Regions from separate parts of the Thalassotalea sediminis genome, predicted to be linked through region 4. Evidence: riboswitches for the same ligand, from Rfam matches in the RefSeq annotation. Region 4 holds a riboswitch; each other region holds the start of a gene.

Region 1 (7,702 bases), 1.6 Mb from region 4:
TGTAGTGATGGGGTCATGTACAGCTGGTGGTGCTTATGTACCAGCAATGGCTGATGAATCCATTATTGTAAAAGAGCAAGGTACTATTTTCCTTGCAGGTCCTCCACTCGTAAAAGCTGCAACCGGAGAAGTCGTATCTGCAGAAGATTTAGGCGGAGCAGATGTACATTGTCGTACTTCTGGTGTAGCCGACCACTACGCCCAAAATGATAATCATGCGTTGGAACTAGCACGAACAGCAATTAAAAACCTTAATCGTGTTAAGCCTGTACAAATAGATATCAAACCCGTTATTGAACCCGAATACCCTGCCGAAGAAATTTACGGCATTATTCCAAAGGATACTAAGCAACCTTTTGATATTAGAGAAATTATTGCTCGAGTAGTCGATGGTAGTGAATTTGATGAGTTTAAAGCATTGTACGGTACAACATTAGTATGTGGATTTTCTCGCATCTTTGGATACCCGGTCGGCATTATTGCCAATAACGGCATTCTCTTTGGCGAATCAGCTCAAAAAGGCGCACATTTTATTGAGCTATGTGCTCAACGTAAAATCCCTCTGGTATTTTTACAAAACATCACCGGATTTATGGTTGGTCAACAATACGAATCAGGTGGCATAGCAAAACATGGTGCCAAAATGGTAACCGCCGTTGCTACAGCGCAGGTACCTAAATTTACCGTACTTATAGGCGGAAGCTTCGGTGCTGGTAACTATGGTATGTGCGGCCGTGCTTATGATCCTCGATTTTTGTTTATGTGGCCAAATGCCCGTATTTCGGTGATGGGAGGAGAGCAAGCGGCAGGTGTGCTCGCTCAGGTAAAACGTGATCAAAAAGATAAACGCGGAGAGTCTTGGACAACAGAAGAAGAAAACGCCTTTAAAAAGCCTATTATCGATACCTATGAACATCAAGGGCATCCCTATTATGCGTCGGCTAGACTATGGGATGACGGCGTTATCGACCCTGCAGACACGCGTCAAGTATTAGGCCTTGCAATTTCTGCTTCATTAAATAAACCGATCAAAGATACCAAGTTTGGTATTTTCAGAATGTAGGAGACAACATGAATACAATCGATAAAGCCGTGCTTTTTGATGTTGATAGGTATGGTGTCGCTACAGTCACGTTAAATACTCCCGATAAACATAACGCTTTCGACGACGCTATTATTGACACCTTAAAAACTTTGTTCATTGATATCGCCAAGCGTCGTGATATTCGTATCATGGTTTTAGCAGCAAATGGAAAAAGTTTTTCAGCGGGTGCTGACTTAGGCTGGATGAAACGCATGGCAACCTATAGTTATGAAGAAAATTTAAATGATGCCAACAACTTAGCACAGATGCTACATGCACTAAACTTCTTACCTCAAACGACAATAGCAAAAGTACAGGGCGCAGCATTTGGTGGTGCCGTTGGGCTAGCAAGTTGTTGCGATATTGTGCTTGCAAGTGATCGCGCTAGTTTCTGTTTAAGTGAAGTAAAATTAGGCTTGATCCCTGCGACTATCAGCCCATACGTTGTTGCTGCTATAGGTCAGAAAGCTGCACGACGCTATTTTCAAACAGCAGAAAGGTTTTTTGCCGACAAAGCCGCACAACTTGGCCTGGTTGATGAAGTTGTCCCACTAGAAGAGTTAAATAGCGCGGTTGATAACATGGTTTCAACGGTCTTAGCTAATGGACCGGACGCTGTAACTCAAGCAAAACAACTGGCTTTAGATGTTGCTTACCAAGAAATTGATGATGAGCTGATGGGCATAACCAGTGAACGTATTGCTTCAATTCGCGTCTCTGAGCAAGGCCAAGAAGGACTCAATGCTTTTTTTGAAAAGCGTCAACCATTTTGGCAAAAAGAACCACATAATGAAGGACAATAATATGCATAAGTCTTCAACAATGTTTACCAAGATACTCATCGCCAATCGCGGTGAGATAGCCTGTAGAGTCATTAAAACGGCTAGAAAAATGGGTATTTCTACCGTAGCGGTTTATTCGGATGCCGACGCAAACGCATTACACGTAAGTATGGCCGATGAAGCAGTTTACCTTGGCCCCTCTCCTTCCCGTGAAAGCTATCTATTATCCGAAAAAGTCATTCAAGCGGCGAAACGCACAGGCGCACAAGCAATTCACCCTGGATATGGCTTTTTATCGGAAAATGCTGAATTTTGCCGCTTATGTGAGCAAGAAAAAATTATCTTTATCGGTCCTCCTGTTAGCGCAATTGAAGCAATGGGATCTAAGTCAGCAGCGAAATCCATCATGGAGAAAGCAAAGGTACCATTGGTACCGGGTTACCATGGTGATGATCAATCAGAAGCGGTAATCAAACAAGCCGCAGACGAAATGGGTTACCCCGTTTTATTAAAAGCCACTGCTGGTGGCGGTGGTAAAGGCATGCGCCAAGTATGGAGTGAAGCCGAATTTGCCGAAGGGTTTGCTGCAGCCAAACGCGAAGCAAAATCTTCATTTGGCGATGACACGATGTTAGTTGAAAAATACTTAACACAACCTCGCCACGTGGAAATTCAAGTATTTTGTGACAATCACAATAATGCTGTTTATTTATTTGAGCGTGATTGTTCAGTGCAACGTCGACATCAAAAAGTAATTGAAGAAGCACCAGCCTTTAATTTGTCACAAACATTACGTGAAAAAATGGGTCAAGCGGCAATAAAATCGGCGAAAGCCATTGGCTATAGAGGTGCTGGAACCGTTGAGTTTTTGCTAGATCAAGACGGTTCTTTTTACTTTATGGAAATGAACACTCGTCTACAAGTTGAGCATCCTGTAACAGAGCTTATTACTGGTCAAGATCTCGTTGAATGGCAATTACGTGTTGCTGCTGGTGAAGTACTGCCAAAGAGTCAGGATCAACTAAAGATCCATGGGCACGCTTTTGAGGCACGTATTTATGCTGAAGATGCCAATAACGACTTTTTACCTGCAACAGGTACCTTAAGCTTTTTACGTACGCCTCAAGAAAGTAACCATGTAAGAGTTGATACTGGTGTACGACAAGGTGATGAAGTCAGTGTTTATTACGACCCTATGATTGCAAAACTCATTGTATGGGATGAAAACCGTGAGAAAGCGTTACAACGACTTTCAAAAGCACTCACTGAATACCGTATAAACGGTGTGGTAACTAATTTAGACTTTTTATATAACTTGGCGACAAGTAAGGCGTTTATTGAACGTAATATCGATACTGGTTTTATCGAAAAAAATCACGACGACATTTTCCATAACAGTGAGCAAGCCTTGACGGACGAATTGCCAATGGCAGCCCTTTATATGGTGTTATCTTTAGCACAGCGTTCTAAGTCGATTGCAAAAGACACAACAGACCCCTTTTCACCGTGGAATCATACTAACGCATGGCGGTTAAATGAAGCGCATATTCATAAGCTAACATTGGCGCACAACGATATACATTATCCGGTTATTGTTGAGCAGAAACGCATGGGAAACCGTCGTTATTATCTAATTAGAGTTGAACATGAAACCTTCCAAGAACGCGCACTAGACTGCCAAGGTTGGATTGATGGTGACGAGCTATACACAAGTATTGATGGCTACAGAAGCCAAGCAACAATCAGTCGAGAAAATGACAATATCAGCCTCTTTAGAGCTAACGGTGTGTTTAATTTCACTTATATTCGTCCTGATTGCGGCTTGAATAATACTGAAGACCAAACAAATGGTTTAACGGCACCAATGAACGGTACGATGGTAAGTGTACTTGTCTCTGCTGGCGATACGGTATCAAAAGACCAGCCTTTAATGATCATGGAAGCGATGAAAATGGAGCACACAATCAAAGCGCCAACTGATGGCACTATTGATACTATCTTTTATCAATCAGGTGAAATGGTCGATGGTGGTGCAGAGTTACTCGCATTTACACCAAAGGAGTTATCATAATGGCAATGCCAAGTAAGGTTAAGATTGTTGAAGTAGGCCCTAGAGATGGCCTACAAAACGAGAAAACTTCCATTGACGTAAATGATAAAATTCACCTGATAAACCTTTTAAGCGAAACTGGACTCAGTTACATTGAAGCCGCTAGCTTTGTATCCCCAAAATGGGTGCCACAAATGGCAACATCTGCGGAAGTCATGGCAGGGATTCAACGTAATACTAGTGTTACCTATGCTGCTTTAACCCCCAATTTAAAAGGCTTTGAATCAGCGCTCGCTGCAGGTGTAACCGAAGTTGCTATTTTTGGTGCGGCATCTGAAGCATTTAGCCAAAAAAACATTAATTGTTCAATCGATGAAAGTTTAGCGAGATTTGAACCCGTTATTAATGCCGCCAAAGAACATAATATTCCCGTAAGAGGTTATGTTTCCTGCGTAGTAGGCTGCCCATATGATGGTGAGATTTCACCAAATACAGTTGCAAATGTTGCCGAGAAGCTCTACCAAATGGGATGCTATGAAATTTCACTTGGCGATACAATCGGCGTGGGCACAGTAGCCTCTGTCAATAAAATGTTACAGGCAGTAAGCGCCCGAGTACCCATACAATACCTCGCTGTGCACTTCCATGATACCTATGGCCAAGCGTTAACGAATATTTACGCGGCATTACAACATGGTATCAGTGTTATTGACTCAGCCGTTGCCGGTTTAGGTGGATGTCCTTATGCTAAAGGCGCTTCAGGCAATGTGGCAACAGAAGATGTTGTATACATGCTAAATGGTTTAGCTATTGAAACAGGCATTGACTTGAACAAGTTGCTCAAAGCAGGCTGGTTTATTAGTGACAAGCTTGGTAAGCAGCCTGTTTCTAAGGTATCCAATGCGCTTAGAGCAAAATGCGAATAAATAATATCAACAACAATTGAAATTTAATTTGAGAGTAACTAAACGTATTGGTGCTCTTACTTTTATCAAGGAGTAAATCATGGCAGGTTTTGACAAAGTGGTGTCAAGCTATGAAGAAGCGTTAGCTGGATTAACAAACAACATGACAGTTATCGCGGGTGGCTTTGGCCTATGTGGTATTCCGGAAAACCTTATTGCCGAAATTCAACGCAAAGGCACAACTGGTTTAACCGTGGTTTCCAATAATTGCGGTGTCGATGACTTTGGTTTAGGCGTCTTATTACCCAACCGCCAAATTAAAAAAATTATTGCTTCATATGTTGGTGAAAACGCCGAGTTTGAGCGTCAAATGATGAGTGGTGAATTGGAAGTAGAGTTAACGCCTCAAGGTACACTTGCAGAAAAAATGCGTGCTGGTGGTGCTGGAATTCCAGCATTCTACACAGCAACGGGTTACGGTACCCCTGTTGCTGAAGGTAAGGAAGAGCGCGAATTTGACGGACGACATTATATTCTTGAAAAAGCGATCACGGGTGATTTTGCCATTGTAAAAGCATGGAAAGCAGACAGATATGGCAACCTTATCTTTAGAAAAACAGCACGTAACTTTAATCCTATGGCAGCAACAGCAGGTAAAATAACCGTTGTTGAAGTTGAAGAAATTGTAGAGCCTGGTGAATTAGCACCCGATGAAATCCACACACCAGGTATATACGTAAATCGTCTTATCAAAGGCACGTTCGAAAAACGTATAGAACAACGCACAACGAGAAGCGCATAAGGAGTTAACATGGCTTTATCAAGAGAACAAATTGCGCAACGCGTAGCACAAGAATTACAAGATGGTTACTACGTAAACCTTGGCATTGGTATTCCTACTTTAGTTGCTAATTACGTACCAACAGGTATGGAAGTAATGTTGCAGTCTGAAAATGGGTTACTGGGTATGGGACAATTTCCAACGGAAGAAGAAATTGATGCAGACCTTATCAATGCAGGTAAGCAAACGGTAACCACAGCAAAAGGCGCCTCTATTTTTGATTCCGCAGAATCATTTGCCATGATCCGTGGTGGTCATGTTGATTTGACTGTACTCGGTGCTTTTGAAGTTGATGTTCAAGGAAATATTGCTTCTTACATGATCCCAGGTAAATTAATAAAAGGGATGGGGGGAGCTATGGATTTAGTTGCAGGTGCTGATAATATAATCGTCACCATGACACACGCATCTAAACATGGCGAATCAAAATTACTCCCACAATGTACACTACCACTTACCGGTAAAGGCTGTATCAATAAAGTATTAACTGATTTAGCTTTCATTGAAATTAAAGATAATAAATTTCATCTAATTGAACGCGCACCGGGTGTATCAGTCGAAGAAATTAAGTCATTAACGGCAGGTGAACTTATTATACCGGAGCACGTACCAGAAATGACATTTAAATAACCAAAAAGAATAAACCTATAACAAATCAGAATATTAAAAGGAGCCTTAGTGCTCCTTTGTCATAATATTTTGTACGCTTATGTAATAATCCGCATCCCCTTTCACGAGGTTTTTAACGCTAACTCATTGTAATTTATATTATTATAAATACTATTGACACACTAAGATTTACATAATTTTCACAAGACTTGATTTTATCTTTCAAATTCGTAATACTAAAATTGACAAAGAAAAGGCAAAACATGCGAAAACATGTTACGCAAAACCACCGGTCTAAGGGTAAGTTATCTTATCTATGACAGCGGAGTTACCGAGTTCAATTAGGTACGTCCTGTGGTTTTTTCTTTTAATAAACTCATTCATGAATTAAAGGTTATTAAAATGAAAAAATTATTACTAGTTTCTACTATTACAGCGTTAACAATGACGTCTATCGTTTCTGCTCCGAAAGCAGAAGCATCAAACATAGCTCAGAGCTTATGTGAATATGTAGCAGCAGACGATAAGAAACGTATGCGCTCATTTTTAAGAACGAATAAAATTAAAATCCGTAGAGTTTTTGATGGTATTCAGTGTAATGGTAAAAACTTGCTGGTATTTGCTTCAGATCGAGGTTCAGTTGAAACAGGTTCAATGATAGTAAGTAAGCTACCAAAGAAAGTTGTTTCAGATAATCTTGCAAATATCCAGAATGGATCGCAACCATTGATAGATGCAGCTAACGAACGCGTTAGCAGCTAAAAATTATTTTTTAGTAGGCGTTATTTGTTTAGTAAATAGCTTTACTAGTTAATAATTCTTCTGTCGATTTAAAAAAGCCAGCTTATGCTGGCTTTTTTTTATCTGCGAATTAGCGATATCCTCGCTAATTTCATTTGGAAATCTTATTAATAAGCGATAAACTTTAAGCTAATTAACTATTAAGTATACGTGATTAACCAGTGACATATCGATCACGCCAACATCAAAAAACAGCTTTAGTGTTAACAGGTGGTGGTGCAAGAGCAGCATATCAAGTCGGTGTATTATCGGCTGTTTCCAAATTTTCACCAAGACATTACCCGACGCCCTTTTCAATCATTTGTGGTACGTCGGCAGGCGCAATTAATTCGACAGGTTTAGCTTGTTACGCCTCATGCTTTCAACTTGGGGTGAAGAAACTTGAATGGATATGGAAAAATCTAACCACAAGCAGAATTTATCACAGTGATCCTGCTCGCGTATTCAGCCATATCACGCGAGGTGCGCTTGCAAGCTTTCAAGCAGATTATGCCAATAAAAGAGCACGTAGTTTATTAAATAACGCACCATTACGAGAGTTATTAAACGAAGTCGTTGATTTTAATAGAATTGACAACAATTTGTTAAAGGGGCATTTAAGCGCGTTGTCAGTCACTGCATCCAGTTATA
Region 2 (7,702 bases), 1.8 Mb from region 4:
ACAGGTGTAAAATCACCGTAACCCAGTGTTGTGAAGGTGACAACAGAATAATATAAACAAGAGATAAAAAAAGAGAAGTTTTCGATAGCTGTTTTACTTGCATCAAAGGTAAGCACTTCACCGCGAAAATTTAAGCCAGTGAAAGTATAACAAAGTGCACAAATAAAAATTATTATCAATGATAAACCTACTATTCTTAACGGATCTTCGCCATAGCCACAAAACAAATCAACTATTTTAGAACCTATCCGTTTAAAAGAATACTTAGGCATTTGATAGCGTCGCATGGTGAGCTCTTTTTGGATTAGTGTACCACCAATGCTAAATAAACCTTCTTGCTCGGCATGTTTTCGTAAATCCCGGTATATTTCTTCTGCTTGTTGAAAGTAATCTAACGCAAGCAATGGCTTATTGGCCTTTAGTGCTTGCTTGGCATTAATTTCTTGCATCAGTTTTTTACCGAAATTGATATTTTCGATTTTACAGCCTTTCCATTTAACGCCAAGCAAGTTGCAACGTGTTAAGTTGCCACAATTTAATTTAGCGTCGCTTAGGTCAGCTTTCATTAAACTGGCGTTTGATAAATTGATGTTAAATAAGTGTGCACCCGATAAATTGGCGCGATAAAAATCTGTATATGAAAAGTCGTAACCAACTTTTTGATGATGATTGACTAAATCAATACCTGTTAAGTTTGCTTCTTTCAAACAAATACCTCTCGTCAACCCTCCTGAACGAACATATTGCGTTAACTTGTCTTGGATATTGTCATGCGTTTTATCTATTGTTTTATCATGCCAAAAACAATACCCAGAAGGTTCAGCCTGCGCTTTGCATTTGTAACCTTCCGGATCGTTATATTGACATAAGTTATTTATAGTACTCATGTTTAAGAGTATAGATATTGAGACGTGATCTTTCTAATCAGTTAAATATTAAACGTGTTTTTGTCGTTAAAGTTTCAACGCTAGAAGTTAATTTTCTTTCTACCACCTTTAACTTGCCTAGGTGCAGAGCTTTTTTCTTTAGGCAATTGTTTGGTTTTTTTTATTCGTTTTTCGGGAATCTTTGGAGCTTGGTGACAGATCAACAAGATATTTTCACCATTAAAGCTGACAATATCTTCATGATAAACTTTTTTACGTTTCTGAACTACTACTTCGCCGTTAAGCTGAACATAACCTTCCATTATAACTATTTTAGCTTCACCACCACCGCTAACTAAGTTTGCAATTTTAAGTAATTTGTATAATTCGATGGGTTGCGATGATACTTCTATTTCTATAGTCATTATATATCCGGTGAGTATTTATCATGAAGATCTATTTTAACGATTTGTCTGTTGAGTTGATAGATTGAATTATTGAAACATAAAAGAAACAAAGTTTTACTTGTAATTTTGTTTGATATCTATACAATGCGCGCAACTAGAAACGGCAAGGTACTTGAAAGGGTATTACGCAAAGCCACCAGTCTACGGATTTATCTATGACAGTGGGGCTACCTAAGTGTTACAAAAGCTTTTCATGCTTGTGGTTTCTTAAAAGTTATTAACATACTTTAGAAAGGGTAATCATGAAAAACTTACTAATCGTTGCTTCTTTATCATTAGCTACATTATTTGTTGCACCACAAGCCAAAGCAAACGTTGTTGCGCAAAACTTATGCGAATTTGTTGCTGCGGATGCTAAATCAGACTTACGTAGATACTTAAAATCAAATCGTATTAAAATTCGTAACGTATTTGACACTGTTCAATGTAACGGTAAAAACTTATTACAATTTGCTGCGACAGCTAATGCTACAGAAACAGGCACAATGATGATTGGTAAATTATCAAAAAAAGTTGTATCAGCAAACCTTGCAAGTATTACAAATACTGGTCTTAAAGCTGCTGCTAATGAGCGTGTAAACGGTTAATCATTAGATTACAAAAGATTTTAATAAAGCGGGCGCTAAATGGCGCCCGTTTTTTGTTTTGTACGAGTAAATTTTCTTCGTCAACGCTTAAAAATTATTTAGCTATAAAACATCCTATTGCTATAAGTATTCGATCTAAATTATTTACCCTACGTAGATCAACTTTAAAATAATGTACTTACCTGATTACTTACATCACTTTAACAATCAATTTACATGTTGTTGTTTGAAGCATTCTCAATTTTTCTCTATGGTTATTGATAAAGGGAATTAAGTTTAAACGAGGAATCTTGTTTAACTTTGTGATGACGATGAGAGGTAACGTTATGTATTTTCGAGCGTATAGTCGATTAAAGTATGACATGGTTAAGCTTGTGTCAGTATTATCTTATATAACCATTATCGGCTGGGTCATTGCCGCTTTTATTTATGGTAATAATCGTTCTGCCTTAGCTAAGTTCCATCTACGTGACTCTTTAGGCTTAACCTTAACTGGGGCATTATTAGCGTTAGTTCCTTTTGTCGGATGGTTATTATGTTTGGGCGTCGCGGTGTTATGGTGTGTTGGTCTTTTTCATGCCTTAATAGGGCAACGCACGGCATTACCAATTGTTGGTGATTTTTATCAAAAACACTTAGATTTCATTCGATAAATTGCTAAAAATTAAGTTTATTACTCATATACTTATGAACGACATACGTTAATACTTACGGTAACAAGTATATTTATCGGGCATTCAGTTAATCGTTGCTAGTGTTTCTTGAAGCGATATGATTAAATTCTCTGTAAAGAATACGATTAAATGGATGCCCTTTGATATACCTTTATCCTGCTAATAAGACGGAAAATTTATTGGCATTGGCCAATAGAATACAAGAAATATCTCCACTTCCTATTTTTTCAAAAGATGTATATATCGTGCAAAATGCCGGTATGCAGCATTGGTTAAATATGTCTTTGGCAGACTTATCTGGCATTAGCTTCAATCATGAATATGCATTACCCGCCCAATTTTTATGGAAATTAATGCGTTCGTTGGTTTTACCAAAGCATATGATTGAACAGGATCCATTTACCCGTGAAGCGTTAAGTTGGCGCATCTATCAGTTACTAGACGACAACGAAATAACGGATGATCAAGACTTTCTAGAAGTTACACAATATTGGCGGAATAACAGTGACAAGGTTGATAATTTAAAACGATATCAACTGGCCTGCCAACTCGCTGATTTGTTTGAACAATATTTAATTTACAGACCTGATTGGCTATCGCAATGGCAAGTTAACCAGAGGCCACAAGCGTTTGATAACCAAGAAGCATTACACAAAGAAGAATGCTGGCAACGAAAGCTTTGGGCAATATTGACGCGTGAACAATCCTATGACCCAATTGCTTTAGTCGAAAACGCAATAGGGCAGCTTGCTGAAAAATCACATGTATTACCTAAAAGAATCAGTTTTTTTGGTATTAATGCAATGGCACCTATTTGGCTGTCGTTTTTAGAACAAGTAAGCAATTATACGCAAGTTCATTTTTACCACCTGAATCCCTGTTTTGATTACTGGGGTGATATAATTAGCGAAAAACAGGCAATGCGCCAACTTGATAGGTGGACTGAAAATTTAGATCAGTTAAACGAATCAGTGGGAAACCCTTTGCTTGCAAATTTGGGGCAACAAGGCCGAGAATTTTTATCATTATTACAACAATACAGTACAGTAAGTATTGATGCTTTTGAAACCGATGTTGGCGGTAATTCCTCCAAACCAAGCGTTTTACAATCGTTACAGCACGATATTTTAACCTTAACCGACCGGCGGCAATTACCTGAAAAAGTTAAAGATGAATCTATAGTGATCACTAGCGCTCATAGTCCTTTACGGGAAGTACAAGGATTACATGATTGGTTGTTGCACCAATTTAATCAAGACCCAACGATGACACCTAAAGATGTCTTGGTTATGTGTCCACAAATAGAAGATTATGCGCCATATGTAAATGCTGTATTTGCTCAAGGTTGGCAAGATTACGCAAATGATGTACCACCATTACCATGCTCCATAGCAGACCGTGTAGCGAAAGACTCAGATCCTTTAGTTATCGCGTTTAGTGAAATGCTTGCTTTACCTGATAGTCGGTTTCAAGTGAACCAAATCGTTTCTTGGCTACAATTATCTGCACTACAATCTCGCTTTAAGTTGACAGCTTCAGACATTGATAAAATGATAATTTGGCTGAATAAAGCGACCATTCACTGGGGATTAAACGCTGAACATAAATCTCAAGTGTTAAATACCAAAGGCGTTTCGCCACAATTTACCTGGCAATATGGCTTTGCTCGTTTGTTAGAAGGGTTTGCATTTGGTGATGTTGAAACTATTTTTGATGATAAGCTGCTTATACCTGATGTAGAAGGGCAAGATGCGTTGTTACTAGGGCAATTGATGGAAATCATCGAACGCTTGCAAGCTTTTAGAAGTGCGTTAAGTCAAGCGAGATCTCCTAAACAATGGCATGTTTTGTTAACGACTATGTTGGGAGATTTCTTTGATGAAAGGGATGACAGTATTGCTATAATTTCTCAAGCAATTGATAGTTTATTGCAATTTACAGAACAAGCTAAGTTTGAGCAAGATATTGAACTGAGTATTGTTAATGAATTTTTAACAATGCACTTTAGTCAACCAGATCCAGGTCGTCAATTTATGATCGGACAAGTAACATTTTGTTCGATGTTACCAATGCGCAGTATTCCTTTTAAAATTATCTGTGTACTTGGGCTCAACGATGGAGACTTTCCTCGTATAAGGACACCTTTTGGTTTTGACTTACTCGCTAAAACCAATGCAAGAATAGGGGACAGATCGCGCAGAGGCGACGATAGGTACTTATTTTTGGAAGCCTTACTTTCAGCGCGTCAATCTCTTTATTTAAGCTACCAAGGAAGAAACATTAAAAACAATAAAGAAAAGCAGCCTTCTTTAGTATTGAATGAGTTATTGGAGTATTTGCACCTAGGCTATGGTTGGCAATGCTTTAATGAGCAAGTTAACGACATCAGACAGTTACCAATGCATCCGTATAGTTTAGCGAATTATAATCACGAGCTTTCTAGTTTTGATGCTAATTGGCTTAGATTGGGGCAACAGGTATCTGCATGTGAAAAGCTTCGAGATAACACTGTTGAGCCATTGATAATCGCGCTACAAAGAGAAAATGAATTGACGCTAGATGTTAAACAGCTCTTGCGGTTTTTATCTCATCCAAGTAAGTATTTTGCAGAGCAGTCGCTATCGTTGTATTTAGATCAACAAGCACTTGAGCTTGAAGACAGCGAACCTTTTGACGCTGATCATTTGAGTAAATATTTACTCAAACAAAATGCACTACAAGGGTTATTGAACCCTGAGCAAGAGCGTACCCAAGATTTTGAACAACAAGTGTTATCATATTGGCAACGATACGCGTTGTTATCTGGCAAGTTTGCTGATTCATCAACTGGCCATGAAGATATAGAGAAGCTCTTATCTGATAGTGAAGCCTTATATCGAAATATCCAACAGTCGTTGGCGAGTGAAATTATTGAACATGATTTGTATACGTCAATAGCCATATCTTTAGCTCAGGAGGGTGTTAACGTAAAGCTACAGCATCGCATAACAACTGCAAATAATAAATTGGTTGTTATACGGGCAAGTACGCCAAAAGCTAAAGATTACCTACAGATGTACCTTTCAACTGCATTGTTACAACATGCTCAACAATCAACTGCGTTAGATCACCCAATACAACAGATAGATGCAACTCGTTGCGTTGGTTATTTTTTTGATAGCAAAGCGCAGAAAAACATTATGGTAACATTGAGTAGCGTTGAACTCTCGCATGTTAAACAGTTTTTAGAACACTTTTATCAAGGGCAAATATCGCCACAATTAACTAATGCTGAATTTGCATTAAATATGGCGAGTGCTAAATCATTTGAAGCGACACAACTAGAAAAACTTTGGCAAGGCGACGGTAATAGTGGTGGTATCGGGCAAGATCCTTATATTCATTATTTTTGGCAACAGTGTCCTGATTTCCATGAGTTTACTCAACCTTTGATGCATGTATATGACGATATTTTCACCCGTTTTACAAAGGAAAAACAATAATGTCACTTGTTGAATTTTTCCCTTTAGAGGTTGAAACCATGCCTCTGCAAGGTAGACACCTTATAGAAGCAAGTGCTGGTACAGGTAAAACGTTTAATATTACTCGTATTTATTTGCGACTATTGCTCGTAAAGGGCCTTACGGTACAACAAATACTCGTGATGACGTTTACTAAGGATGCTACGGAAGAAATAAGGGCGAGAATTGATAACTTTTTACGCCACGCTTTGAATCATTGGCAAGATGCAATTACACGAGATCCTTATTTTATTGCCTTAGCAAAAGAGCTTAAGGAAGTTGGTGTTACTGATCGTCAAGTAAGTATGCAATTAAAGCGTGCTTTATTATTTTTAGATGAAGCATCAATTTACACCATTCATGGCTTTTGTAAAACTGTTCTGTCTCAGCACGCATTCGCTACTGGAACGGCGTTTAATGCTAACTTGGAAGCTCAACAACAAGATATTCAGCAGCAAGCCATAGAGGATTGGTATCGACAACTAGCGGTTGCTGATCCTAAGGCATTTTCGCTTGTATCGGAGTTTTGGTTAACCCCAGATGCGTTTGCTCAGCAATTTGTCAGTCTTATTGGACATCGTGGCCAGTTAGAAGTTAATGATCCGAAAGCTGAAATAACGCAGTTTTGTCAATTGTCAAAACAAGCATCTGAAGCGCTAATAGCAAATCAACCTTTTTTATTTGAACACTTGGTGGATGTAAAATCTGGAAAGGAAAAAACGTCAAGAAAAGAAGAGTATAATCAGCTAATTCAATGGTTAAATGCAGCTAGCGAGGATCATCTACATAGCCAAAAAACAATGCCTGTCAGCTTTATGGATGGTAGAAGGTTTAGCCGCTCAAAAGTAAAACCTCAGTTGGTAGAGATATTTGCACAGGCGAACAACGTTAAAAAAGCAAAAGATAATCTATTAAGCAATATTCGTAAATTATCGGCATTGCAACACATAGTTTCAGGGCTGACCATAATTTCACAACGCGTTGAGCAACAAAAGGCGTTACAAAAACAGTTAAGCTTTGATGATTTGATACAAACGCTTGCAGATACCTTACACGGCGAAAATGCTGCTCAACTTATTGCTACTTTAAGTAACCAATTCCCTTTTGCGCTCGTAGATGAGTTTCAAGATACTGACTTTGATCAATACCGTATTCTTAACGCATTGTATCAGCATAATGATACAACTGGGTTAATTATGATAGGTGATCCAAAGCAAGCGATTTATGGATTTCGAGGTGGAGATATATTCACTTATATGGCTGCTAGAAAAGATGCTCATTACCGTTGGCGAATGAATACGAATTGGCGTTCGTCTAAAGCAATGATCACCAGTTACAATCGTCTATTCTATGGTAATACGTTAACTGCAAAAGCCTTGCCTGTCTTTGGCTATGGTATCACTTATACGCCAGTAGCGTCTTCTCCTAATGCCTCTAAAAAAGCTAAAGATACTGAATCTGCACTCAAATTTGTCTATTTTCCACCTGAAGATCAAAAGGCCGTTGCTCAGCCTTTTAGAAAGCAAATGGCATTATGGTGTGCGCAAAAAATATCAGCGTTATTGTCTCAAGACGATACGTTGGTAGCAAAAGACATTGCGTTACTTG
Region 3 (7,702 bases), 1.6 Mb from region 4:
AAAGCATGACAATTATCACCCTCCATAAGCGACTCAAACAGCAAATGAGTAGAAATTTTCCTTCGAGGCTTGTTATTGTAATGACTTCATATTTAAATAAACGATAACATCACAAACAGTTATGTTTGATAAGTGCATATTAGCACTGTAAAAAACAATATTTCTGACTAATTCATTCAATGCTTAAACACATCCTTAATCTTAGTCATGATAACTTTGTTACATTTATTTGCGCCTAATTGACTGTACTATATGATCAACGCACCTTATATTTTGCTTGAATGAACAGCACACAAAATAACAGAACAAAAGGAATTCTTTCTTATGATTAAATTACTCACGACACTTATAAGCTTATCTGTAATTTTGGGATCCCTTACTGTTATTGCGCAAGATTATGAAACCATGCCTCCACCACGAAAGCTTACACCAGAACAAGCGAAAGTTGCTGAGCAAAACTATCAAAAGTACTGTTCGCTTTGTCATGGAAAAGAAAGACAAGGGCATGTAAACGACCACGCCCCATCATTAAAAAGTGCAAGTTTGTTTCAATCAGGTGTACCACATGCGATTTTAAGGCCTATGTCTTATGGTAGAACAGGTACCCCGATGGGCGGCTACCTAGACGAGGTTGGCGGTCCAATGACGTTGGCGGAAACTTGGAATTTAACCTATTGGCTCTTCGAACAAGCTGGTGTAGATCGTATAAAGCTTTCGACCAACCCCGTACATGGAGATATTCAAAAAGGCGCTCAAAGTTATCAAAAAGAATGTGCTACCTGCCATGGTAAAAACGGCGAAGGTATTACCGCCCCTGCACTCGGTAACCCTTCAGCATTGGCACATAACACGGATGAATTCATTCGATATGCCATTAGGCACGGCAGACAAAATACGCCGATGAAAGCATATCAAGGCGTTTTAACAGACCAAGAAATCGACAATATCACTGCTTTTTTGCGCAGTAAAGCAAGTGGCTGGCAAGATACCAAGCCCATTTTAAAATCACTGCCAACACCAGAGAATTATGTCATCAACCCTAAAGGAGCTGATCCTAGCTTTTCATTAAAAGATAACCAATACGTGATGGCAGAAGATCTTAATGAGGCGCTAGAAAAAAAACAACGCATGGTACTATTTGATACTCGCGTAACTTCTGTTTGGCAAACGGCGCATATTAAAGGTTCGGTGCCGCTTCCTTACTATGCGGATCTTGATATCATGGTTGAAGATATACCAACAGATGTACAAATAGTGGCGTATTGTTCCTGCCCTCGCGCTGCAGCCGATCATGTCATTAATAAATTAAAAAACAGAGGATATACCCGAACAGCCGTTTTATGGGAAGGCATTTTCGGTTGGATGCATCTAGGGTACCCAGTAACGCGCGGTGATATTAATAACCTTACCGATTGAGGAGTTTTCATGAAATATGTACGTTTAGGTAGTAGCACACTAGAAGTGTCTCGTGTTTGTTTAGGTACGATGACCTGGGGGAAACAAAACGATCAACAAGAGGCAAACGATCAACTTGATTATGCCCAGTACCAAGGTATTAATTTTATCGATACAGCCGAAATGTATGCTATCCCCCCTAACGCCGAAACATATGGTAAAACGGAAGCAATCATTGGTCATTATTTAAAAGCAAACCCAACGAGACGTAACAACTTAGTTATTGCTACCAAAATAGCAGGTCCTGGTCTTTCTTATATTAGAGGTGGCAGTGATATATCTAAAGAGACGGTTATTCAAGCAGTTAATGACTCGTTACGCAGGCTCAATACTGATCACATCGACCTCTATCAATTGCACTGGCCAAACTATAGTTCACCACATTTTGCCAAGCATTGGCCTAACATGCTCAACTACACGAATATGAACGCCCAAGAAGAAATAGAGAAAATGCATGATATTCTATTGGGACTGGCGGAATGTGTAACCGCAGGAAAAATTCGTTATTGCGGATTATCAGATGACACCCCCTGGGGCATTAATCAATATTTAAAACTAAGTGAACAACATAACTTACCGCGTATGGTTTCTATCCAAAATGAATTTAGTTTACTGCACACTAAAGATTGGCCATATTTAATTGAGAACTGTGTCCATGAGGATATCGCTTATTTACCTTGGTCACCTTTAGCAACCGGTGCACTAACAGGTAAGTATTTAAACGGTAAAAGACCAGAAGGAAGCCGCTGGACGTTAATGCAAAGACATGGGCTTTTCCGCGATACCCAAAATGTTGAAACTGCTATTTCGGCATTTTGTGACTTAGCAAACTCGATTCAATTAACACCGGCTCAACTTGCATTAGCATGGATTGATCAAGTAAACGGGGTAACGTCTACCATCATAGGTGCAACGAGCATGTCGCAATTAAAAGAAAACATAGACGCGTTTAACATTACCTTAACAGAAGAAACGTTACTGCGTATAAACGCATGGTTAAAAGCTCACCCTTCTCCTTTTTAAGCAAGCGATAAGTTGGACGTATTACAAATTTAAAGCAAACACCTCAATCGACTTACCTTAATCGATTGAGGCGTTATCTTTATGAGCGCTTTTTAAATCGCCACACAGAAACACCTGTTATCAATGCAAGTAACATTAAAACAAACGAATTTGGCTCTGGTATTTTTACCGCCGCCGGTTGCTCATTATTCACAGGGTTGAACACCAACAGATCATCTTGCGCCTGTTGAGGAGACTTTTCGTCGTTACCAACCTCAACCTCATTTTTTGTTGGTTGATCTATACTAGGGCTTTCTTCCGTTTGTTGAGGACTAGAAGCATTATTGTTAACAATAAGTTCCGCTGATCTTTTAGCAATTTCTTTCGCTTTTTCTTGCCCAAGTGCTATCAACGCTGATGGCACAAAAGATGTATTTTGAGTTTGAGTAAACGATGTAGATATTGCTTTAACTGAAGCAAACGATGGTGCAATTTTTGATGTCTGATAAAACATAGGGGTTGACTGTCCAATTGGCACACCGAAACTCGTTTGGTGTACATTTGGGGCACTATTTTTAAATGCGCCCATATCAACAAGCGGTGCATTGCTAACTTTAACCAAACTATGGCCAAAATTACCCGTAAAACTTCCTCCTGAAAACCCAGAGAGAAATCGTTGAGTATCACCAACAATAACATCTGCAATGTTATTCGATGCAAACTGCGTGGTACCAAAATTATCAATAGCCAATGTTGGTTTATTAACAACATTGATGGTAAATGATAAGGAGGTTTCCATTACATTCGCCACATTTACTACACGAACAGTAACCGCAATATCCTCATCAACCTCATTTATATACACAAGTAGTTCGTTTTGACTCAGAACACCTGAAACAGCGTTATTGTCACTAATAACTTCTAATTGCATACCGCGTTGATTAAGCTCACCAACAGGAAATGAAATCATTGAGTTTTCGTGCGCTAAAACATTATTATTTGAAAAGCCTAGTAGAGAAAAATGGGCATTGTCAGGACTAAACGACGCTAAATTGTTTTGAAGGTCATAAATATTAGCAAACGCCATACTGCTACTAGTGAGCATAATGGCAAAACTTATGCGTTTACTTACTTTATAGAAGTAATTACTCATGGCTTTATCCTTGTGATCTTTTTAAATTATCGCTATCGCTAGACGCGTCACTTTCACAAAAAGACAAGGATTGGGAAGGTTCAATTCTCTGCAGTCCCGCTACCATAGTATATACCTTAGGTCGGAAACTTTGCGTATATGGATTTCACCATACTTGCCTTTTACAAACTGTTAACAGCCATAATAAAACTAAAAGCGCATATAAGTCAAAACTTTATATAACTTAAGCGTATCTACCCGTCTATAAAATACTTCCCCTTCACTTTCAGTGGTTTTGCAGCTGCAATTATGTTTGATGACAATCATTAATGTTGAGTCAATGGCACTTTAGCAATGGTTTTGACGATGGGGTTGGGAACTATTTCTTTGCAGACGACAGCCAACAAGAAAGACTCTACATAGAGGGTTACACCGACTTATTCGCAGATAAAGCAACAATACCCTCACAACAAAGTAGTGAGTTTTTAGTAACAGAAGTCGCCTTTATCGCCAATGCTGTTGACCATCAAAGTTTCTCATTTCTCAATAACATTGAAATACTCAGTTTTGATAATGTTATTCTTGAGCAACTACAAGGAGCAAGCGTTACATTTGAGTTGCCCACCGTGCCGTGCCCTCATCTATTAAACTTTATGCAGTAGCACTGATGTTGTAAGTGCGATGTTCCCAGTAATAATGCGTTAATTACGCAACGCTTGTGTTGTTTTATTAACACGCTTTAATCTCTAATATCAACTTAGTACAAACATGAAACACACATTACCTCACGACAAGTATTCAAAAACCGCATTACTGCACTACAATAAAATGCAAAAGCTCAAATAAATTGCTACTTAAAAGCCCTACCGCTTTAATTTACGTAATTTAACACCATTTTAGTACAACTAAATTATATTGAATTTCAGAAAAAAATGATTAAAGCCAAATATTAATTGGATTTAACCCCATTTTCTCGTAGAGTAAGTAAACACCATTTGTTGTAATAAAATTACATATAGGTACATTTATGCTAGAAACTATTTCCAATAATGTAAGAAAACTAGGTGAAGCGTTAGGCCAAACCATTGCTAATGATAAAGGTGCTAAATGGGTTGACGAAATAGAAGCGATTCGTCACCTCTCTAAAGAGGCAACCAACGGTGATAGCCAAGCATTAGTGGCACTTCAAAAGAAATTTAGAGATCTGGATGCCGATGAACTAACCGTCCATGCTAGAGCTTTTAGCCAATTCCTAAATTTAGCGAATATTGCTGAACAACAATATACTGCCAGTGATAAAGGTCTCGCTGAACTAGACTTACCGCATCCATTAGATGATTTGAAAAACAAGCTCGATGGCAAATCGGCAGAAGCAATTGAGCGAGCAATATCACAATTAGAAATAGAACTCGTGTTAACCGCCCACCCTACTGAGGTCAATCGACGTACTTTCATTCATAAGTATCATGAAATCGCACAAGCGCTAGACAGTAATGATAATGAATTAGGTGACCGTATCAATGAACTGATTGAACAAGCTTGGCACACGCAAGAAATTCGTAATAACCGCCCTTCTCCACTTGATGAATCTCGTTGGGGATTAAACACCATCAGTGATAGCTTATGGCATGCTGTACCAGACTTTGTGCGCGAATTAGACACCTTTAGCCAAGAGATAATAGGTAAACCATTACCTGAGTCTTGTGTTCCCTTAACGATGGCAAGTTGGATGGCAGGTGATCGTGACGGCAATCCTTTCGTTACTGCAAACCTAAGCCAGCAAGCCATTATGCAAGCTCGTTTAATGGCAGCGCAACTGTATTTACAAGATTTTGAAACACTCTATTTAGAGCTATCAATGGGTAAAGCGACAGCCGACTTAGCAGCAAATGATGTGAATGAAATTGGCCCATACCGACAAGTATTAAAACCGGTTATTGAAAAGTTAAAGCAAACAATTAGCTTATTAGAAAATAACGAAACAAATGGCACAATCGCAAGTGCAAATGAGCTTTACTTACCATTAAAACAATGCCGAGACAGTTTACTTGAGGTCGGTTTAACGCGCATAGCTGACTCTCATATCATTGACTTAATGCGCAAAGTACAATGTTTTGGCATTTCATTAGTGAAGCTTGACGTAAGGCAGCATAGTGAGCGACATGATAGCGCACTAGCTGAAATACTAAACGCACTAGAACTAGGCGATTATTTACAATGGACAGAAAAAGAAAAAATCGCGTTCTTGTTAAAAGAAATTAATAATCCTAGACCGCTTGTTCCAAATAGAGCTTGGAGTCAAGAAACACAAGAAGTACTAGACACGTTTGCTTTCATTGCACAACAACCCAGAGAAGTGATGGGCATTTATATTATTTCGATGGCAAGTAATGTCAGTGACGTACTTATCGTTAACCTGTTTCTAAAGACTGCAAACGTAAGCTGGCAGATGCCAATTGCACCACTCTTTGAAACGTTAGACGATCTCAATAATGCCGCAAAAGTGATGGATCAATTACTTGCAATTGACGCCTATAAACAGCGATGTGATAACAAACATTATGTCATGATAGGTTATAGTGACTCTGCCAAAGATGCCGGCGTGTTAGCTGCTGCTTGGGGGCAATATCATTCACAAGAAGCGCTCGTTAACGTGTTTAAAAACCACGATACGGTTTTAAAATTATTTCATGGTCGAGGTGGCACGATAGGTCGTGGTGGTGGACCAGCACATGCCGCAATTGCGTCTCAACCCCCAGGCACGCTAGACGGCGGTCTAAGAGTAACAGAGCAAGGCGAAACAATTCGTTATAAATTTGGCTTACCGAGTTTAGCCGTTAGAAGTTTGCACTTATACGCAAGTGCAATACTCGATAGCCTCATTACCCCGCCAAAAACACCCAGTGACGATTGGCGTAAACTCATGGACAAACTTGCTGAAGAAAGCTGCGATATATATCGCCATTATGTACAAAAAGAACCTGCATTTGTCCGCTACTTCCGTCAAGCAACACCTGAACAAGAACTTGCGTCATTGCCACTCGGCTCTCGCCCAAGCAAAAGAAAGGTCGATGGCGGAATTGAATCACTAAGAGCAATTCCATGGATTTTCGCGTGGAGTCAAAATAGGTTGGTATTACCGAGTTGGCTAGGCCTAGGACAAGCGTTGTCTAACGTATCAGAACAAGATGCGAAAACAATTCAGACTATGCTAGAAAACTGGCGTTACTTCAGAGCGCGATTATCACTGATTGAAATGGTGTATTTAAAATCAGAGCCTCAGATTTCAGCATTATATGATCAAGCACTTGTCGAACCGGATCTAAAAAGTATCGGTGAAGGACTAAGAACCCAGCTAGCAAAAGACAAACAAACGGTATTGTCTCTCTTAGGGCAACAAGAAATCATGGAATCAGATCCTTGGAACTTAAATTCATTTAAGTTACGCCAGCCCTACTTACTACCACTACATTTAATGCAAATTGAAGTGTTATCACGCCTGCGTCAATCTCCGGATACATTAGCAAATGAGCAGGTACTAACCGTTACTATGGCAGGTATTGCTACGGGATTAAGAAATACTGGCTAACTCGCCTGCGTTTAAAAAAGGTGCACCATTTGCACCTTTTTTAAACAAGTCCTTTTAACAACAATGTAATTTTTTAGTTTGGTAAAATATTGCAACATCTATCCTGACTGATTTCCTTTTTATTTGAGTATGCATTCGGTATTATGATGCGCTTTCAAATCAACACTATAATAATAATATGCGGTTTAAAATATTCTGTTTACTTGCTTTTAATCTGAGTGCGTTTTATCTAGCGGCTAACGAGATAGAAACTATTAATCAACATTTTCATGCGCTAGTTAAATCAGAAATAAAGCAACAAAGCATTCCAGGCGTCGCCTATACGGTCGTTAAAGGTGACCGCGTTGTTGCGTCAGAAACCTTTGGTTATGTAGATAAGAAAAAAACCCATAAAATTACGCCAAATACAGTCTTTCGTTTAGCGTCTGTATCGAAACCTTTCGCCTCTACCCTTGTAACCATGCTCGCTAATGAACATAAACTTAAATTAACGGACCCAGTTACGAAATACGTTCCGCACTTTA
Region 4 (7,702 bases):
GTAAACGTTACCAATGCACCAATATTATTGCCTGACCACGCCCTATTAATATGTGGCTTCATCGCACCAATAATGCCTGTAAACTTGCGATAGCTACCTTTTTGATAACTTTCAAAACACTTTTGAGTAATTTTGTGCAATTGTCCTTTACCTCTAATCGCTTCGGTATAAATCACACTATAATTATTAATAAATGGATGCAGTACTTCTAAGAACTTTTCCGCATGCTCATTTTCTTGTAACAATTTAGCTCGGTTTTTTACTATCTCTTCATTTTTTCGTGCAATAACTGCGACAGACTCAAATAATATTTTTGATTCTTTTTTAGCATTAGTGGCATCTCTTTTAGCCGCCACTAATTGCTGCTGCAAAGCTTCAGCCCTAAAATAAAAATAAATACTAACACCAATAAAAACGGCTAAAACAGCCAATAAAAACATCATAATTAAACCTACAACTACAAATTATAATTACTATCTGGGGCGGTCGAATCACTAATTCGAGATAAAAAGATGTAAGGATCAATATCCTGTACACTTGGCGACTGACAATCGTACCTAACTTTTAACGAAAACTCACCCAAGTTTGCAAAAAGTTGCTGTTTTACTGCTTTTGCAAGTTTATCTAAATTACGTTGAAGGTCTTCTGGGCGTTGATGTGGAGCTAAAAACAAATATTCGCCTTCATTTATCACCCCCACTTTTACAAACTCTTCCTTAATGTCATTAATAAGTATGGCAAGCGCAGATACAACTTCCGCAACAACTTTTTTATTAAATAGGAAAGTAAGCTCATTCCAATTATCAATGGTAAAATAACCGACTGCTAACGGGTACTCGAAACGTCGCGCCATTTTATAATGGTATTGATACAATTTTTTGCTATAACTCGGTCCTGCAATGTAATCAATCGGTTTTTCAACTTCATCGTATAGGTGTTTAAGTTTGATTTTTCGTAATTTAAACCCTAACCAAAGACATAGTAAAAACAACAGGACAATAGACACAATTAATACACTGATCAACTGCCGTTGTTGTTGGTATTTTACTTGATATTCTTGAGTCAACGTAGATTGATTGGCAAATTGAAGTGAAAAATCTCGACGTTTTTGACTAGTCGCATTATTCGGTTGATTTAAGTTTGTCTGGTGACGATGATTACGATCGAAAAGCTTTTCTTTTTCCGTATACTTAAAGTATGACGCTAATGCTTTATCTAACTGCCCTAAATCTCGATACATGTGAGCAGCCATCAAATGCAATTCATTTTGCACTTCTGTTAACTCAGTAGTCACAGAAATCCGTTCTGCTTGCTTAATATAACGATACTGCAGCGCTTTATTATTAAGCTGTTGGTGAACTTTAGCAAGGTCGACTAAAACCGCTAAATAAGGCTGCGTTAAATTATAACCTTGAAACCCTTTTTCAGCTTTATTAAATAATGCCAACGCCTGTTGATATTCGTGTTGTAAATAATGCGTTTTACCAAGACCAGATTGGGCATATGCAACACGAATGGGTGCATTTCTTTTTTTCGCAAAGCTAAGTGCTTCCCAAAAAGCATTATAAGCGTCATCTAACAGACCTAATGCCAAATAAGAACGGGCTAAGTGGTAATACGTCTGATCAATATTTACCACTCTTTTTGATTCAAAGCGAAGCTTTAGCACTTTATTATACAAAGAAATTGCCGTGTTATTATCACCTAAATAATAATGCGCACTTGCCAGTAAGTTAATCAAAGCAATTCTATCGGATAGGCTAGGTTGTTGTTCAAGTAACTGTTCAACCTTTTCTATATCATTTAATGCACTGTCATGTTGAGCTAGCAATGCGTTTGCCATTGCACGGTAGCTGATGGCATAGATTAACCACTCTACATTATTGTGCTTTTTCGATATAGCAACCGCGCGCTCAGCGACTTCTTTAGCGCTATTAAATTTACCTTTGTAGTAATAACCTGCCGCCACTTTTAATAATAGCCTCAGGTTTATCTGCTTATCTACATTCAGCAGCGACACGCCATCTTGTGCAAATTGTAACGACTTCGCGAGATCACCTGTATTTGCGGCGGCATCGGCAAGTAACGTGAAAACTTTCGCCAAGGTATTATTGTTATAAAACTGTCTTTGTTTAATCACGCGCTGAGACAAGGTTAATACTTCATTGTATGGTATCGACTCACTATCACTATCGTATAATTTGTTAACCCAGTTAATATTTTCAACAATACCAACGCTAGCACGCTCTTCGGCGTTTAAACCTGTGCTGAGGGTACTGATTATAATGGCAAAGACAAATAGCGTGCGGATCATCGGATGAGCTTTCATCTTCCTTTATTTCAAGGAGTTATTAAAAATATCGTATGAAGTTTACCATATAAATAATATTTATGGTTTACAAGTTATATTCTCTGTCTATAATGGCAATTGAGCAGCTAAAGCTCGATAAGGGCAAATCTAGCGAAAGCTAGAGACGCAAAGTTACCGGTCTAAGGGGAAACCTACGGCAGCGGAACTACCAAATTTAGACATAGTGGGGGCTTGTCTACTTTAGGCATTTCTTAAGCTATATGTTTCTTTATTAGCACTAACTTTGCGTGCTCCCTTGTCCTCTTTTATCGCTGATAACACTCCTTTATTTCCAGTATTTTGTTATAGCTAAAATCAGATAAATGTCATGAGGCAATTTATTTACAATAATTTGCGATAAACGCTAGCACTTTGTGAAAAATTACTAGAGAATGAAGTTATAACAATAAAGATAACTCGCAGTAATATTTAGGGGATGGGTGATTTTGAAATACCATGATTCCATCAAACAAGCTGAACAAAAATCAACGCTAACCATTAAGCAACTAAACTTATGGCACCTACCAGCGTCGCCGATAAACTATTCAGTCTGTTATGAGTATATCATTGGCAAAACACCTGAGCTAAATAGACAAATTAAACAGCAGTTATCACTCGGCAAAAAGTTAGACGAATATTTCATTCAAGAGTTATATAAACAATATATACTCGGTCAGAGTAATTTTCGAGAAGAGATAATCACCGATATTGATGACCTAGTTGATAATTTAGCTACTAATAATCAACAATCAATGCACAGTGCGGATACTTTACTTCGCAAACTTGACCATAATATTATTGATCTCAAGTCTAATAATCAAAAAGCCATTACCAATGCCGTTCAACAAATAGAACATGCTTCAAAGAGTTTTAGACAAAAACAGCAACAACTCGCTAAACAACTCTTATTATCAAAAAAACAATCACAAACATTAAAGTCTGAGCTGGCTGAAATTAAGAAAGAAGTCTACTTAGATCCATTGACTGGATTGTACAATCGAAAAGCATTGAATAAGAATTTAGAACAGTGGACGCTTGAAGATCCAAACAAACAAATTGCCGCGATAGTTGTAAATGTTGATAAGCTATCTGCAGTTAGTGATAAATTCGGCGGATTAATTAGTGATGTTTTGCTGTCTAAAATAGCAAATAAAATTGGTACTTATGTAGGGGATAGTGGCTTACCTGTGCGTTCTGGTCATGATGAGTTTCTTATTTTATTGCCAGAGATCGAACGAGGCATCGCAAGCGAGATAGCAGAAAAAATTCGTCAGGGTGTAGAGAAATTAAGATTTGTTAGTAGTAAGTCAGGGGTTAGATTACCACACATGACTATTTCACTGGGTGTAAACGATTTTAACCTGTCACAAAATGTAGAGTCCGTCATTAATTACACCCGAAACTTAGTCACAGACATGCAGCGTCATACTGCGAACAAAATTACCGTCGCAACCTAATCAGACATCGATTCAACTTTAGCAATTAGCGCCATCAATGTTTGTTCACTAAAGACTTCTATACCATGTTGTTGTAACAATGCAGCAGTAACTCCTTGGCCAGGTATTTTCGTACCATTAAACGAACCATCGTAAATAGTATTACTACCACAGGATGGGCTAGATTCTTTTAACAACGCATATTTAATTCCATGTTTTTTGCATATATCTAGTGTCTGATTAGCACCTTTTACAAAAGCATCGGTAACGTTTTTACCTGAGGTGTCTATAATCAACCCATTTACTCGCTCAGCTGGTAAACGAGGAATAGACAAACCGCCTGCAACTTCAGGACAAACTTGTATTATTCGACCTTGATGACGCCAGCGCTCTATTACCTCATTGATAAGTTTCTGATGACCACCATCATACCTTACCAACTCACCCATCAAGCATGCACTTACTAGTATTTTTTCCATTATTGACCGTTAGTTAAATATCGATAAAAAGCGTTTAAATTTTCTTCCGAGATCAAGTCTATCGCTTCAAACCATATAGACTGGCTATAACATTCAAAATGTAGCCAATAATGGGACTGTCGCCAAGTTACATCATAACTGACCCTGTCAGCACCAAGGTGAACATTATCCAACGAAATTTCACGATATCGTTCGAGTAGTGACTCGAAGTAATGCGCCACGTCTTCTTGTGACCAATCACTGTTAAATGCATCTATCGACTTTTCATTATCTATACAAATAATGTTATTAAGCTGTTGCCATTTAATTTTTTCCACACACCAAGACAATTGATCTATCCCAAAGAAATGTTAATCGGTTGCATATAATACAAAAAATCTGAGACAGCTTTGATCTTTTTTCATATAATCGAGGTAGGCAATTAAATTTTCTAATCAAACACAAGAGAGATATGGGCATGAAAAAATTTACGCTAGCAGTTGCTGCTACTGTGATGATGGCATCTCCGGTATTCGCAGGCGACATCGCCAAAGGTAAAGCAAAAGCAATGGTTTGTGGTGCTTGTCACGGTGCAGAAGGCGTTTCTACAAACAGTATGTGGCCAAACTTAAAAGGGCAAAAAGAGCAATACCTATACAAGCAGTTAAAAGATTTTAAATCAGGTGCTCGTAAAGATCCGATGATGTCTGGTCAAGCAATGTCATTAACAGACGAAGATATGAAAAACTTAGCGGCATATTACGCGAGTTTAAAATAAGTATTCTTATTTTTAAGCGCTCAAAAGAGCGCTTTTTTACCCGAATACTTAGTTATCGTGCGCCTTAATGAGACTTAAAAAGGGCTCGCCATAACGCGCTAATTTAGTTTGTCCGATACCTGATATATTTAGCATCTCAGCTGATGATTTAGGCTTAAAGCGCGCTAACTCTGATAAGGTTGCATCATTAAATACAATATAAGGCGGTATATCTTCACTGTCTGCGATGTCTTTCCTTAATTCACGTAACTTAGCAAACAACGCTCTATCATATTGACCACCACGCTTGTCTTGGCGCCAATAACTAGCTTTTTGTAATCTTGGTGTCGCTAAACTTAACGCTTGTTCACCTTTCAAAATAGCTCTCGATGCTTCTGTTAACATCAGCGCGGAGTGATTAGAAATATCTTGCTGTAAATAACCTAGATGATTGAGTTGACGAATAATTGCATACCAAAATCCTGGCGTTTTATCTTTACCAAGCCCAAAAGTAGATAACTTATGATGTTTTGCCTGTTCAATTTTTTCATTGTGTTGACCTCTTAATACGTCAACAAGGTATTTAGCATTGTGCCTTTGTTCTAAGCGATAAACACATGACAGCACCATTTGTGCAACTTTTAATCCATCAAACTGACTTGGTGGATCTAAGCAAATATCACAATTTCCGCAACCTGAGGTTGTAAACTCGGCAAAATAATTCAACACTAACTGACGTCGACACGTTTGAGATTCTAAAAAGTCGCTTACGGCAGCAAAGCGCTGTAATTCAACATGCCGCTTATGTTCATTTTCGGTGTCATTAATACGTTTTTGAATGCGCTCAACATCCTTCTCATCATGCAAATATAACGCCTCTGCTGCTAACCCATCTCTTCCCGCTCGACCTATCTCTTGGTAATAAGCTTCCAATGTTCTAGGCGGTTCAAAATGAATAACAAATCTAATATTGGGTTTGTTTATACCTAAACCGAATGCAACAGTTGCAACAACCACTTGAATATTGTCTTTAGCAAAACCATCTTGAACTACAGCACGAATGTCATTTTCCATCCCTCCGTGGTATGCAGCGCAGTTTATACCTGACTTTGCCAACGCTTCACTTAATTTTTCCACCTGCCAACGGCTACTACAATAGACGATGCCTGCATCTTGTCCACGCTTTTTGATATAGCTGATCACCTGCATCACACCTTGATACTTATCAGCCTTTGTTAAACGAATATTAGGTCGATCGAAACTATCAAGTTGAATGTACGGATCATGTAAATTCAACTGCTGTAATATATCTTTTCGTGTTGTTACGTCCGCCGTTGCTGTGAGCGCAATCACCGGAATCGTAGGAAACTGTGATTTTAGTATAGCTAATCGTGTGTAGGCCGGTCGAAAATCATGCCCCCACTGAGAAATGCAATGTGCTTCATCAATAGCAAATAAACGAATTGGCAGCGCATGTAGCCCTTGTAAAAAATAGTGCTGTGTCAAGCGCTCTGGCGCTACATATAGTAACTTCAATTGACCATTAGCCAAACGTGAAAATGTCTCTTGAACCTCTTGGCTCGATAACGTGGAATTGACGAATGCAGCCGGAATACCTTGTCGATTTAGACTATCCACTTGATCTTTCATTAACGCAATTAACGGTGAAACAACAATAGTGATGCCATCTAGCAAAGTTGCAGGCAATTGATAGCAAAGTGATTTACCACCACCGGTAGGCATTAATACCAGACAATCTCTTCCTGATAAAATTTGCTCAATAACGTGTTGCTGACCAGCCCTAAATTCAGAATACCCAAAAACTTCTTGTAAGTTTTTTTGTAACGTATTTATTGGTTCAGCAATGGATAGTTCACTCAATGTAAAGTCTTCTCGAAATAACAAGGGGAGTATTTTACCCGAATATACAGATGAGAAGAAAACTTTCTTTTTCTTATAAAACGATGCACACTTAGCTTAACACTCTCATCCGACCAGGTATTATGAATCAAGCTGATGTCTTTAAACAAATTGCCCATTTCTGGAATAACGGTATGCCGTTTAACCAATTACTTGGCCTAGAAATCAAAAAATTTGACACTCAAACCTCTGAAATAAGGTTTAAATGGCAAGACAAACTTATTGGCAATCCAATGCAAAAAATACTACACGGCGGCGTAACAGCATCAGCGTTAGATCTCGCAGGTGGTATTGTTGCCGCTGCAAATATTATTCAACATTTAGATGATACGTCCGAAGAAAATATTGCCCGTAGCTTGAGCAAGCTCGGCACAATAGATCTTCGCACTGATTTTCTCCGTCCTGGTCGTGGCGAAGAATTTATCGCCACCGCTCATATCATTCGAAGTGGCAGTAAAGTAGCAGTAGCGCGAATGGAGTTACATAATGAAGAAAACGTACATATCGCGTTTGGCACAGGTACCTATATGGTTGGCTAATGTTTATTGGTTGAAACCCTCCTTAAATTAACGTTACCGTGATAAAATACCCTTTTTGTCATTATTGCATGCCATGACTGCTCAGGAACAAAAGTTAGGCGTTATTAACGCGCTAGCCGCATACCTCTTATGGGGTTTAGCACCAATATATTTTAAGTTGATTGAACATGTACCGGCAGATGAAATAATGGTACATCGTGTCATTTGGTCATGTTTGTTACTCTTCAGCTTTGTACTGATTA

Evidence for each region. Region 4 has a riboswitch for cyclic di-GMP ahead of QUE09_RS17140 (GGDEF domain-containing protein). Riboswitches for the same ligand answer to the same signal wherever they lie in the genome.
Region 1: it holds a riboswitch for cyclic di-GMP, as region 4 does, so the genes downstream of both, QUE09_RS10080 (DUF3718 domain-containing protein) here and QUE09_RS17140 (GGDEF domain-containing protein) in region 4, are expected to answer to the same signal.
Region 2: it holds a riboswitch for cyclic di-GMP, as region 4 does, so the genes downstream of both, QUE09_RS09315 (DUF3718 domain-containing protein) here and QUE09_RS17140 (GGDEF domain-containing protein) in region 4, are expected to answer to the same signal.
Region 3: it holds a riboswitch for cyclic di-GMP, as region 4 does, so the genes downstream of both, QUE09_RS06770 (hypothetical protein) here and QUE09_RS17140 (GGDEF domain-containing protein) in region 4, are expected to answer to the same signal.

Annotation. Positions count from the first base shown of each region.
Region 1 covers NZ_AP027361.1:2,191,809-2,199,510, forward strand. Annotated here, with positions in the region: gene QUE09_RS10050 (carboxyl transferase domain-containing protein) at 1-1,063, shown strand, start outside; gene QUE09_RS10055 (enoyl-CoA hydratase/isomerase family protein) at 1,072-1,887, shown strand; gene QUE09_RS10060 (acetyl/propionyl/methylcrotonyl-CoA carboxylase subunit alpha) at 1,907-3,937, shown strand; gene QUE09_RS10065 (hydroxymethylglutaryl-CoA lyase) at 3,937-4,842, shown strand; gene QUE09_RS10070 (CoA transferase subunit A) at 4,922-5,623, shown strand; gene QUE09_RS10075 (CoA transferase subunit B) at 5,633-6,292, shown strand; cyclic di-GMP riboswitch class I at 6,517-6,607, shown strand; gene QUE09_RS10080 (DUF3718 domain-containing protein) at 6,674-7,033, shown strand; gene QUE09_RS10085 (patatin-like phospholipase family protein) at 7,234-7,702, shown strand, end outside.
Region 2 covers NZ_AP027361.1:2,020,587-2,028,288, reverse strand. Annotated here, with positions in the region: gene QUE09_RS09325 (ion channel) at 1-887, opposite strand, end outside; gene QUE09_RS09320 (RNA-binding S4 domain-containing protein) at 968-1,291, opposite strand; cyclic di-GMP riboswitch class I at 1,426-1,508, shown strand; gene QUE09_RS09315 (DUF3718 domain-containing protein) at 1,576-1,920, shown strand; gene QUE09_RS09310 (hypothetical protein) at 2,247-2,573, shown strand; gene recC (exodeoxyribonuclease V subunit gamma) at 2,735-6,076, shown strand; gene recB (exodeoxyribonuclease V subunit beta) at 6,076-7,702, shown strand, end outside.
Region 3 covers NZ_AP027361.1:1,499,971-1,507,672, reverse strand. Annotated here, with positions in the region: gene QUE09_RS06780 (c-type cytochrome) at 325-1,416, shown strand; gene QUE09_RS06775 (aldo/keto reductase) at 1,426-2,478, shown strand; gene QUE09_RS06770 (hypothetical protein) at 2,558-3,610, opposite strand; cyclic di-GMP riboswitch class I at 3,697-3,779, opposite strand; gene QUE09_RS06765 (hypothetical protein) at 3,919-4,251, shown strand; gene ppc (phosphoenolpyruvate carboxylase) at 4,617-7,178, shown strand; gene QUE09_RS06755 (serine hydrolase domain-containing protein) at 7,357-7,702, shown strand, end outside.
Region 4 covers NZ_AP027361.1:3,806,090-3,813,791, forward strand. Annotated here, with positions in the region: gene QUE09_RS17130 (hypothetical protein) at 1-443, opposite strand, end outside; gene QUE09_RS17135 (tetratricopeptide repeat protein) at 458-2,329, opposite strand; cyclic di-GMP riboswitch class I at 2,442-2,524, shown strand; gene QUE09_RS17140 (GGDEF domain-containing protein) at 2,797-3,807, shown strand; gene QUE09_RS17145 (2-thiouracil desulfurase family protein) at 3,804-4,265, opposite strand; gene QUE09_RS17150 (DUF3630 family protein) at 4,265-4,582, opposite strand; gene QUE09_RS17155 (c-type cytochrome) at 4,723-5,022, shown strand; gene recQ (DNA helicase RecQ) at 5,071-6,882, opposite strand; gene QUE09_RS17165 (thioesterase family protein) at 7,005-7,460, shown strand; gene rarD (EamA family transporter RarD) at 7,534-7,702, shown strand, end outside.